Regions from separate parts of the Scandinavium tedordense genome, predicted to be linked through region 1. Evidence: predicted binding sites of a transcription regulator. Region 1 holds the regulator's gene; the other holds the start of a gene.
The links. The regulator LexA, encoded in region 1, represses DNA repair genes until DNA is damaged. The targets are predictions, from matches to a motif close to TNCTGTATGTACATACAGNA.
Positions count from the first base shown of each region.

Region 2: the regulator LexA is predicted to act here: its motif matches at 1,013-1,032, upstream of uvrB (excinuclease ABC subunit UvrB).

Region 1 covers NZ_JALIGG010000047.1:71,909-77,916, reverse strand. Annotated here, with positions in the region: gene plsB (glycerol-3-phosphate 1-O-acyltransferase PlsB) at 1-1,017, opposite strand, end outside; gene MUU46_RS02555 (diacylglycerol kinase) at 1,147-1,515, shown strand; gene lexA (transcriptional repressor LexA) at 1,625-2,233, shown strand; gene dinF (MATE family efflux transporter DinF) at 2,373-3,692, shown strand; gene MUU46_RS02540 (CsbD family protein) at 3,841-4,050, shown strand; gene zur (zinc uptake transcriptional repressor Zur) at 4,127-4,648, opposite strand; gene MUU46_RS02530 (cupin domain-containing protein) at 4,761-5,249, shown strand; gene MUU46_RS02525 (conjugal transfer protein TraF) at 5,426-6,008, shown strand, end outside.
Region 2 covers NZ_JALIGG010000057.1:389,528-395,535, forward strand. Annotated here, with positions in the region: gene MUU46_RS17760 (ABC transporter ATP-binding protein) at 1-342, opposite strand, end outside; gene uvrB (excinuclease ABC subunit UvrB) at 1,108-3,123, shown strand; gene pmrB (two-component system sensor histidine kinase PmrB) at 3,428-4,504, opposite strand; gene pmrA (two-component system response regulator PmrA) at 4,505-5,176, opposite strand; gene eptA (phosphoethanolamine transferase EptA) at 5,177-6,008, opposite strand, start outside.

The DNA of each region.
Region 1 (6,008 bases):
TGGCCAGAAATTCAGGTTGATGCCCGCGGCGATATGCGGCGGCACCAGCCCCTGGTGATAGAGCACGTAGGACAGCAGCATGTAGTCCATGTGACTGCGGTGGCAGGGGACATAAACAATTTCATGGCCGTCGTGAGCCAGCTGGCGCACGCGCTCGGCATTATTAACGTTGATCCCCTGGTACAAACGGTTCCAGGTGAAGCCCAGCACGCGATCGGTGAGGCGAATCATTTCGTAAGAGAAATTCGCTGCAATCTCTTCCATCAGGGCGACGGCGTTTTGCTGCGCTTTTTCATGGGAAATTTTCTTGCTGCGCGCTTCGTCTTCCACCGCGCGTGCAATCGCTTTGGACGCCAGCAGCTTGTTGAACAAGTCCTGACGCGCAGGCAGACGCGGGCCGACGGCAGCCAAACGCTGACGGGCAAAGTGAGTTCGTGCCACACGTGCCAGCTTTTGTGCAATAATTTTGTCGGTACCGTGCTCGGTGGCCATGCGGCGCAGCGAAACGGACGGTGAGAAACGCACGAAGCTGTCGCGACCGAGCCAAGTCACGGCAAAGAATTTCTGGAAGCCATTCATCATGCGCAGCGGTGGGTTTACTTCGCCTTTTTCGCGGCCCGGGGAACGTCCAAACATCACGGACACCGGTACCATCTGCACATCGAGCTCTGGGTTGCTGCGATGCAAATCCAGATAATTGTGGAACAGCTTGATAGACTCTTCTTTCGGCGTGTAATACGTAAATGCGCGCGGCCCGCCGTGAATGAACACGTAACGCGGCAGCTCGGTGCCGTCGATTTCGAGCGGCTCCAGCGGATCCGGAAGACCATGCGCCAGACATTGGGCGCGTAAAGTCAGCAGATCTGCCTTCGAGTTATACGGCAGAACGTACATAATAGGGCGTGAGGTATCGAGTCCCAGTTCCTCAGCAGGATTTGCCGGGATAGACTTACTTTTTACCAGCACGCTTAATGGTAAATTCAGTAATTTGTAGTAAATTCGTGGCCAGCCAGACATAAACGATGTAAAGCCTCTGGTTAATCATGCAAATGCGCCGCAAGGATAACAGAAAGTGCACAGAATATCTGTTCTACCGCGTCAGGCGCGCAGTGACATTGATGCTAAATAATGTAAAAGGTTCTTTTGATGGCAAATGATACCACCGGGTTAACCCGAATCGTCAAAGCAGCAGGTTACTCCTGGAAGGGATTTCGCGCTGCATGGCAAAACGAAGCCGCTTTTCGCCAGGAAGGCGTTGCTGCTGTTGTCGCCATCATTCTCGCCTGTTGGTTAGATGTGGATGCCATCACCCGAGTGTTACTGATTGGCTCAGTGCTTCTGGTGATGATAGTGGAAATTATCAACAGTGCGATTGAAGCGGTGGTTGACCGCATCGGGACGGAACGTCACGAATTGTCGGGTCGTGCAAAAGATATGGGTTCTGCCGCGGTGTTTCTGGCAATTGCTATCGCCTTATTCACCTGGGTAACGCTGCTGTGGTCGCATTATCGATAACGCCCGCAGAATTACGCAAACGTCTGGTTTTTTGTGCGTTTTGCGGTTCCAAATTCGCCATTAACTGTATATACTCACAGCATAACTGTATATACACCCAGGGGGCGGAATGAAAGCGTTAACGACCAGGCAGCAAGAGGTGTTCGATCTCATCAGGGATCACATCAGCCAGACGGGCATGCCGCCAACGCGTGCGGAAATCGCGCAGCGCTTGGGGTTCCGTTCCCCGAACGCGGCTGAAGAGCATTTGAAAGCGCTGGCACGTAAAGGTGTGCTCGAGATTGTTTCCGGTGCCTCACGCGGCATTCGTCTTCTGGTAGAAGAAGAAACCGGTATCCCGCTGATCGGGCGTGTTGCGGCGGGTGAACCTCTGCTGGCACAGCAGCATATTGAAGGCCACTACCAGGTCGACCCGGCGATGTTCAAGCCGAGCGCCGATTTCCTGCTGCGCGTCAGCGGAATGTCGATGCGTGATATCGGTATTCTCGACGGTGATTTGCTCGCGGTTCACAAAACGCAGGATGTGCGTAACGGTCAGGTCGTTGTCGCCCGTATCGACGATGAAGTGACGGTTAAGCGGCTGAAAAAACAGGGCAGCACTGTTGAGCTGTTACCTGAAAATAGCGAGTTTTCTCCGATTGTGGTCGATCTGCGTCAGCAGAACTTCTCCATCGAAGGGCTGGCAGTTGGCGTTATTCGCAACGGCGAGTGGCTGTAACGGGCTTTAGAAATCCTCAATAATTCACATGGCTTTCAGGCGTCCAGCGCCAGCACATTAGCCACGTAATCTTTGACGGGAAGAGTGGCGCTATTCTGGCGCCACTTCGTTTTACGCATTCACAATCACAGGTTTTCTCATGTCGCTCTTCACCACTGCAGACAAGGCATTGTGGCGTCTCGCGCTGCCGATGATTTTCTCAAATATCACCGTGCCGCTGTTGGGTCTGGTGGATACGGCGGTCATCGGTCATCTTGACAGTCCTGTTTATCTCGGCGGCGTGGCGATCGGTTCCATGGCGACCAGTTTCCTGTTCATGCTGTTGTTATTCCTGCGCATGAGCACCACCGGCCTCACCGCACAAGCCTACGGCGCTAAAGACCCTGTACGTCTGGCTCGCGCGCTGGTGCAGCCCTTGCTGCTGGCGCTGGGAGCGGGCCTGGTGATTGTTGTGCTCCGCACCCCTCTGATTGACTTGGCGCTGCATATTGTCGGCGGCAGCGATGCCGTACTGGAACAGGCGCGGCGTTTCCTCGAAATCCGTTGGTTAAGCGCGCCTGCGTCCCTGGCAAACCTGGTTCTGCTCGGTTGGCTGCTCGGTGTTCAGTACGCGCGCGCGCCGGTAATTTTGCTGGTGGTCGGCAATGTCTTAAACATCGTGCTCGATTTATGGTTGGTGATGGGCCTGCATATGAACGTGCAGGGCGCTGCGTTGGCGACGGCATGTTCCGAATACGCGACATTTTTCATTGGCTTGCTGATGGTGCGGCGCGTGCTTCACCTGCGTGGCATATCGCTGGATATGCTCAAAGAGGCCTGGCGCGGCAATATCCGCCGCCTGCTGGCGTTGAATCGCGACATCATGTTGCGCTCGCTGCTGCTGCAGCTCTGTTTTGGTGCGCTCACGGTATTTGGCGCGCGACTGGGCAGCGATATCGTCGCCGTGAACGCGGTGCTGATGACGATGCTCACCTTCACCGCCTACGCGCTGGATGGTTTTGCTTATGCGGTGGAAGCGCATTCCGGGCAGGCTTATGGCGCGCGGGATGACAGCCAGCTGTTGGACGTCTGGAAAGCGGCCTGCCGTCAGTCCGGAATTGTTGCTCTGGCCTTTGCGCTGATTTATTCCGTGGCGGGGGAGCACATCGTCGCCATGCTGACATCGATTACCCAGCTGCGCGAACTGGCCGATCGTTACGTCATCTGGCAGGTGGTTTTACCGGTGATCGGCGTGTGGTGTTATCTGCTCGACGGCATGTTTATCGGTGCGACGCGCGGGGCGGAAATGCGTAACAGCATGGCGGTGGCGGCTGCCGGTTTTGCCCTCACGCTGTTGACGGTGCCGGTGTTGGGCAATCACGGATTGTGGCTGGCGCTGGCGGTATTCCTGGCGCTGCGCGGGCTGTCTCTGGCATGGATTTGGCGACGTCACTGGCAGCAAGGAACGTGGTTTTCGTAACGACTTTATTTCAGTCGGTGGTTAAAGATTCTGAATAATCCCCGGATGGCGAAATGCTTACCTATACTCTTTATCACGTCCAGCAGAAAACGGTGTTAACGGACGACGTATCTTCACTCTGCACCACCGAACTGATGAGGAATAGATCATGAATAAAGACGAAGTCGGCGGCAACTGGAAACAGCTGAAAGGTAAAGTGAAAGAGAAATGGGGTAAGCTCACCGATGATGACTTTACGGTTATCGAAGGTAAGCGTGACCAGCTGGTCGGGAAAATCCAGGAGCGTTACGGATACGCAAAAGATCAGGCCGAGGACGAGGTCAAAGACTGGGAAACCCGCAACGATTATCGCTGGTAAACAAACGCACTACCCGTGCGTACAAGGAAGTACAACCCTCGGGGCGGCTTAAGGCCGCCCACTCTTTTTGTCGCGCTTACTTTTGACCGGGCTTTCGTTTGATTTGAATTGTATGGTCATGACCACAGCAGTCCTGCGTGCGGCAAGCTTCCACTTCAACACACCCTAAGCACAGCCCATGCGCTTCAATCACATTATGACGCAGCGCAAACCCCATGCGGGCTGCCAGCGTATGCATAATGTCTTCCACTCCGTCAGCCGCTTCTTCCTTCACCACGCCACAGCGATCGCAAATAAACATCGCCGACGTATGCGACGGTTTATCAAACAGATGGCACAGCACGTAGCTATTGGTCGATTCCACCTTATGCACAAACCCTTGCTCGAGTAAAAACTCCAGCGCGCGATAAACGGTGGGCGGCTTCGCCTGCGGCTCACTGACTTTCAGCAGGTCCAGCAGGTCGTACGCGCTGATTGCACCTTTTTGTATGGTCATCAGGCGTAATACTTCGAGGCGTTGCGGTGTCAGACGAACGCCACGTTGTGCGCAAAGCCTTTCGGCCTGCACGAGCATGTCTTGTGGAGTGGTCTGGTCCATAGGCGCCTCGAATCGGGTGTAAAGTAAACGCCTACTTTATCATGTTATGGCCGAAACGCCGATAACCTGCAGGGTATGCTATACCTGACGCATCACTACCTGAGGGAACACCATGAAAAGACCAGACTGTATTCGACACTGGCGCGAGCTGGAAGAGCCTGATAACGCCGGTTATCCCGATAGCAAAGAGCTGTTTTCCGTTGGCGCGCCGCTGGCTCGCAAGCTGGGCCTGATGCGTCTTGGCATTCACCATGAACGTCTTTCACCCGGCCGACGTACCTCTTATCCCCACGCCGAAAGCGATGAAGAAGAGTTTATTTATGTGATTGAAGGCCGCCCTCAGGCGTGGATCAACGGCTACCTCTGGCAGCTGGAACCGGGCGACAGCGTGGGATTCCCGTCAGGCACTGGTGTCTGCCACACCTTCATCAATAATACTGAGGAAGAGGTGGAGTTACTGGTCGTCGGAGAAGTGAATAAAAAGCACAACCGGATATATTATCCGCTGAATCCAGAGTATGCCGCGACACGCCAGGATCGATGGGTGGACCATCCGCCACAGTTTTTTGGTCCACACGATGGGAAACCTTCACGGAAATAACAATCTCTTCTATAAATATTGAGGGGCGACGCATATTCCAACGTTATCACAGCGCCCCTTAACGCAAATCACCCTAATTGGCTGCTTTTTATATCGTTATTCACAGCAATAGTTCGACCCTTTTTGGCGGATAACTGAAAGGGGATTAACGTTCATCTGCAAATAACGAGCAAACCGTGAAAAAAAATATCAAATATTCTGTGGTGTCTGCGGCTGTCTCCCTGTTTATGGCAAATCAGGCGGGAGCGGCCAATACGTGGTCAGAAGCAAGAAATGATGCCATGGGGGGAACCGGCGTGGCGTCGGCGAACTATGGGAGTGCGGTGCTGATCAACCCCGCGCTACTGGCGAAGTCACAACCGGATGATGATGTCTCTGTCGTTATTCCATCTGTGGGCGCGCAGATTACCGACAAAGACAATCTTCGTGATCAAATTGATGATATCAGCAATGAGATCGACCACTACAAAAGCGTACTCGATAACCTGACGCCGCAAGGGATCCTGATGGATCCTGGCGGTACATTAAATCAGTTCCAGAGTGCGGCGGGGGATCTGGCCGGGCAACTGGACGATCTGCGTGGTAAAACGGCGCGGGCAAATGCTGGCGCTGGGATCGCGGTGAGCGTGCCGACCTCGGCGGTCTCGCTGGCGTTCGTTACCAAAGCCTACGCCCATGCTCGGGTCAGTTCGAACATCGATCAGAGCGATATCGACTACCTGCGCAACATTCAGAATTCTGACGGGTTTGCCGCCAGCC
Region 2 (6,008 bases), on a different contig from region 1:
GCCGGAGCCTTCATGGCCCGCCTTCATCGCAATCTGCAAATTTTCCTCTACCGTCATCTGCGAGAAAATACGCTTATCCTGCGTCACATAGCCAATGCCCATGGCTGCCCTTAGCGGCGGCGAGAGCATCAATAGATCGCGCGGCGGCCCGCTGACATCCTGCCAGACCATGGTACCGCTTTCGATAGCCTGAAAGCCCGCAATGCAGTTAACCAGCGTGGTTTTTCCCATGCCGGGCAACCCCAGCACGCAGGTGCACTTTCCGGGCGTGAGGTCGAGGCTGAGATTCCACAGAATATGCTGACTTCCGTAATAGTGATTCACTGCGCGTAAACTCAACATCGGCTTCTCCTTCGGTGTGGCCGTCAGCGGCGATAGGATTCTGCAAATCCCTTGCCAGAAGAGAGATGCCGCTGCGGAATGACGCATATTTCGGATTTAACTCTTAAATCAGCCCATTGAGATGGCGTCAGAACGCAGCCGCTGCACTTTGTCAGTGCTCCAGTGGAGTCAACATGTCGGCTGGTGGTGCAGTGCAGATACTGATTTTGTGAGCAATATCTCATCAAAAAATAAGGGCACATTTAGATGATTAAAGACAAAAAAGAGCGATAAAAAATTTTTACTGGAGCCTTTTGCGGTGCCGGTGCGTTTTGCGCGAGTGGCAGGGGAGTTGGGCTGCAGGTAGTTATCCACCATTCCTGTGGATAACCATGTGCATTAGAGTTAGAAAACTCACGGTAGGCGAGAGAAGACGCGGCCTGCGTCCAAATTGATGCGAAACGCGGCTTTTCGATATTTTCTTTTTTTATCAATCACTTCGATAAAAGCAATGTCTGTAAGAAAAGTGTCACTGACTGCCATAAAAGATTCATTACGCATCTTGACAAATGTTAAATGTGGGAATGTTCTGGGGATAACCTGCTGCGTCTGGTGTTTTATCTCGTCGCAGGGGAAATTTGCCCCGCAGTTGCTCGCCCGTGGAACCGGTAACACAAATACGATAATGCGTTACTGTTTTTTTATCCAGTATTTATTATTGGCAAATTTTGGTGCGGCGAGTAGAATTAATCGTCTGCCCGTTTCCCCTTCATCAGGTTGTCGTTAATGAGTAAACCGTTAAAACTGCATTCCTCTTTCAAACCCTCTGGCGATCAGCCTGAGGCCATTCGTCGTCTGGAAGAAGGGCTTGAAGATGGTCTGGCGCACCAAACGCTGCTCGGCGTAACCGGCTCAGGGAAAACGTTTACTATCGCTAACGTCATCGCTGACCTTCAGCGCCCGACGATGGTGTTGGCACCGAATAAAACGCTGGCGGCTCAGCTGTACGGCGAGATGAAAGAGTTCTTCCCTGAAAACGCAGTCGAGTTTTTCGTCTCCTACTACGACTACTACCAACCGGAAGCCTACGTCCCAAGCTCAGATACCTTTATCGAAAAAGACGCCTCTGTGAACGAGCACATCGAACAGATGCGTCTTTCTGCCACCAAGGCACTGCTTGAACGCCGTGACGTGATTGTGGTGGCGTCTGTGTCCGCTATCTACGGCCTGGGTGACCCGGACCTGTATCTGAAGATGATGCTGCACCTGACGGTGGGAATGATAATCGACCAGCGTTCGATTCTGCGTCGTCTCGCCGAGCTGCAATACGCCCGTAACGATCAGGCTTTCCAGCGTGGCACGTTCCGCGTGCGCGGTGAAGTTATCGACATCTTCCCGGCGGAATCTGACGACATTGCACTGCGCGTGGAGCTGTTCGACGAAGAAGTTGAGCGACTGTCGCTGTTTGACCCGCTGACCGGCCATCTTGAATCAACCATTCAGCGCTTTACCGTCTACCCGAAAACGCACTACGTCACGCCGCGTGAGCGCATTGTGCAAGCCATGGAAGAGATCAAAGTTGAGCTGGTCGACCGTCGCAAAGTGCTGCTGGAAAATAACAAGCTGCTGGAAGAGCAACGTCTTTCCCAGCGTACCCAGTTTGATTTGGAAATGATGAACGAGCTGGGCTACTGCTCGGGCATTGAAAACTACTCGCGCTATCTTTCCGGGCGTGGTCCGGGCGAGCCACCGCCGACGCTGTTTGATTACCTGCCTGCCGACGGCCTGCTGGTTATCGACGAATCCCACGTGACCGTGCCGCAGATTGGCGGTATGTATCGCGGTGACCGGGCGCGTAAAGAGACGCTGGTAGAGTACGGTTTTCGTTTGCCGTCGGCACTGGATAACCGCCCGATGAAGTTTGAAGAGTTTGAAAGCCTGGTACCGCAGACTATTTATGTGTCGGCCACGCCAGGCAACTACGAGCTTGAAAAATCGGGTGATGAAATCGTCGACCAGGTGGTGCGCCCGACGGGATTACTGGACCCAATTATCGAAGTACGCCCGGTCGGGACACAGGTGGATGATTTGCTGTCAGAAATTCGTCTGCGTGTCGCCATCAATGAACGCGTACTGGTCACCACGCTGACCAAACGGATGGCCGAAGACTTAACGGAATATCTGGAAGAGCACGGTGAGCGTGTGCGCTATTTGCACTCCGATATCGACACCGTCGAGCGGATGGAAATCATCCGTGATTTGCGCCTCGGAGAGTTTGATGTACTGGTGGGGATCAACCTGTTAAGGGAAGGTCTCGATATGCCAGAAGTCTCGCTGGTGGCGATACTGGACGCTGATAAAGAGGGCTTCCTGCGTTCCGAGCGCTCGTTGATTCAGACCATTGGCCGTGCCGCGCGTAACATCAATGGAAGGGCGATTCTTTACGCCGACAGAATTACCAACTCGATGGCGAAAGCGATGGGTGAAACCGAGCGACGTCGTGAGAAACAACAGGCCTATAACGAAGAAAATGGCATAGTGCCGCAGGGCCTGAACAAGAAAGTTGTTGATATTCTGTCGTTGGGTCAGAGCCTGGCGAAAACGCGCGGTAAAGGTCGAGGCAAGTCGAAGTCAGCAGAAGTCACGCAGGCTGCGGAACTGTCACCGAAAGCGCTACAGCAGAAAATCAACGAGCTGGAGGCGCAGATGATGAAACACGCGCAGAACCTCGAGTTCGAAGAAGCGGCAGAGGTGCGCGACCGCCTGCATCAGCTGCGCGATCTGTTTATCGCTGCATCGTAATCTATTGATATTACACGCCGAACGCATTTCTACAATAATTCGAGTTACAGGCAGACGGTAAGTCTGTGAGTCCCCAGGCGCTTACATAAGTCAGTGACTGGGGTGAGCAGGCGCGGCCAACGCACCTGTCACTTGAAGTATGAAGGGGATGTCTTAATGTTGCGTTAATCTTCGTAGTCCAAACTGTCCTCTCTTTACTGAGGATAGCGCCATGCAAAAAGATAATTTCGTCACCACTCTGACCGTACTCGTTTCCTTTTTGATCGTGATTGGTTTCTTTCACCAGTGGGTCCTGACGTACTGATTACCGCGTACGCCGTGGGAATTTAATCCACGCTTTCACACCAGGCCCTGGCTTTCTGTTATGCAGGAAGAACTGCGCGTCATGCAGCTGTGCGATGCGGGTGACAATACTTAATCCCAGCCCAATTCCGCCGTAACGGCTGTCCATTCGCACGAACGCTTTACTGAGTTCGCCGCTTTTCGCTTCATCAATTCCAGGCCCTTCGTCTTCGACGGCCAGCAAACCTGCCTCAATGGTCACGGTAATGGTGGAGTTTTCCGGGCTGTAGCGATGCGCGTTTTCCACCAGATTACGTAACAGCACCCGAAGCAGCGTGGCATCACCCGACACCGTCACCTTGTTGTCTGCCGATGGCAGGCTCAATATTTGGCCACGCAGGCTGAGCATCGTTTCCAGCTCGCCCTGAATCGGTAGGATCACTTCTTCTACCAGCGGCACTCGCTGATAGCTACCTGCAGAAAACGACTGGCCAACGCGTGCCAGCTGTAACAGCTGCGAAATGCTTTGCGTCATCTGATCCAGTCGCTGCAGCAGCGGGTCAACCATCATACTGTGCGATTTCGCCATCAGTTCCAGATGCAGACGCAGCCCGGCGAGCGGAGTGCGCAGTTCGTGTGCCACGTCAGCGGTAAACAGACGTTCACGTTCCAGCGTTTGATTCAGACGATCAACTAACTGATTAATGGCGGATATTACCGCGTCCACTTCGCTGACGGACTTTGGCAGCTCAATCGGCTGCAGGTTATCCGGCGTGCGGTTGTTGAGCTCCTGCTGCAAATCCCAGAGCGGTCGGGTAATGCGCTTCACCGCATGCAGGCAAATCCACAGCGCCAGGCCGATGATCAGCATGCTCGGCACCAGCAGGCTGGCAACGGCTTCACGTACTTCGTGTTCGATGTGCTTGTGGTTGTTATGCCCGTGAATGGCGCTTTGCACCAGCAGCTGAATTTGCTCCTGGCTTTCATGCCACAGCCAGAACACGCTTATCACCTGACACACCACCAGTATACTGGCGATGGTCAGCAGTAGCTGGTGGCGCATGGTCCACTGCACGTCGCGAATGAACGGCAGTTTCATTTACGCATCCTCACTGGTTTTCACCAGCATGTAGCCGAAACCCCGAACCGTGCGAATGCGCGTCTTGCCGATTTTGTCGCGCAGGTTGTGGATATGCACTTCAAGGGTGTTGGTTGACGGCTCGTTATCCCAGCTATAGATGTCGTTATAGAGAATTTCGCGGTGAACCGGGCTGCCCGCTTTGGTCATCAGGCGAGAGAGCAGGGCATACTCTTTCGGCGTAAGCTCAAGCTGGGTTTCGCCGAGGGCGACCAGACGACGCGTCACGTTGAGACGCAGATCGCCGATGCTGATTTCGTTATCGCCCTGATTATTATGACGACGCAGCAGGGCGCGCACCCGAGCGTTGAGTTCTTCAAGCGCAAAAGGCTTCACCAGATAATCGTCGGCCCCGGTGTCGAGGCCCGCGATGCGATCGTCGACGGTGTCACGCGCAGTAAGGATAAGCACGGGCAGGCTGATTTTTTCCCGGCGAATACGCGCCAGAAATTGTAAGCCGTCTTCATCAGGCAGGCCCAAATCAAGCACGATCACACTGTAATGCCCGTTAGCGAGACAGAGCGCAGCTTCGTGTGCCGTCGTCACGCCATCGCAGACATAGCCTTCGCTTTGCATCGCAAGGATTAACCCTTGCAGCAATAATGAATCGTCTTCTACTACCAACACTTTCATTTAATTTGCTCCTCTGCACGGCGCCAGAATATCGTCGCTCGCCTTATATTCCTTGGTACTCACACCCGCCAAGCCTAGCATGGTAGAGAAAAGATTATCCTGCGAATAGTGGTTCGCTTTCGCATGGTCTTTCAGGCACTGATAATTCACTTTATAGCGCTGCTGATAATCATCGGACAGCCAGATAACCATCGGGACATGTTTCTGCGTATCCGGGGCGATAGACCACGGCAGCCCGTGCAGGTAAACCCCGTTCTCACCCAGTGATTCGCCGTGATCCGACAGATAGACCAGGCTTGTGGTTAAGGTGTCCTGCTTCGACTGTAATAATTTGATGGCTTTATCGACAATATAATCGACGTTAACAATGGTGTTGTCGTAGGTATTCACCAGCTGCGCCTTCGAACAGTTTTGAATTTCATTGCTGTCGCAGGTCGGAGAAAAGGTGCGCAGGTTTTTCGGGTAGCGATTGTAATAGGTCGGACCGTGACTGCCGATGGTGTGTAATACAATGACGCCGTCGCCTTTCAGATGATTAATATAATCTTCCAGCCCGTGAAACAGCACGTCGTCATAGCATTCACCGTCGATGCACTGGCCGGGTAAATTCAGACGGTTCATGTCCTGATGCGGAACGCGATCGCACGCACCTTTGCATCCACCGTCGTTATCATTCCACAGCACGTTTATTCCGGCTCGCTGCACGATATCCAGCAAACCTTCCTGATGCTGCGCCAGCTGCTCGTCATAATGGTCGCGTGGCATATTCGAGAACATGCATGGCACGGAAATTGCCGTCGCAGTGCCGCAGGAAGTGGTATTCGGGAAATAG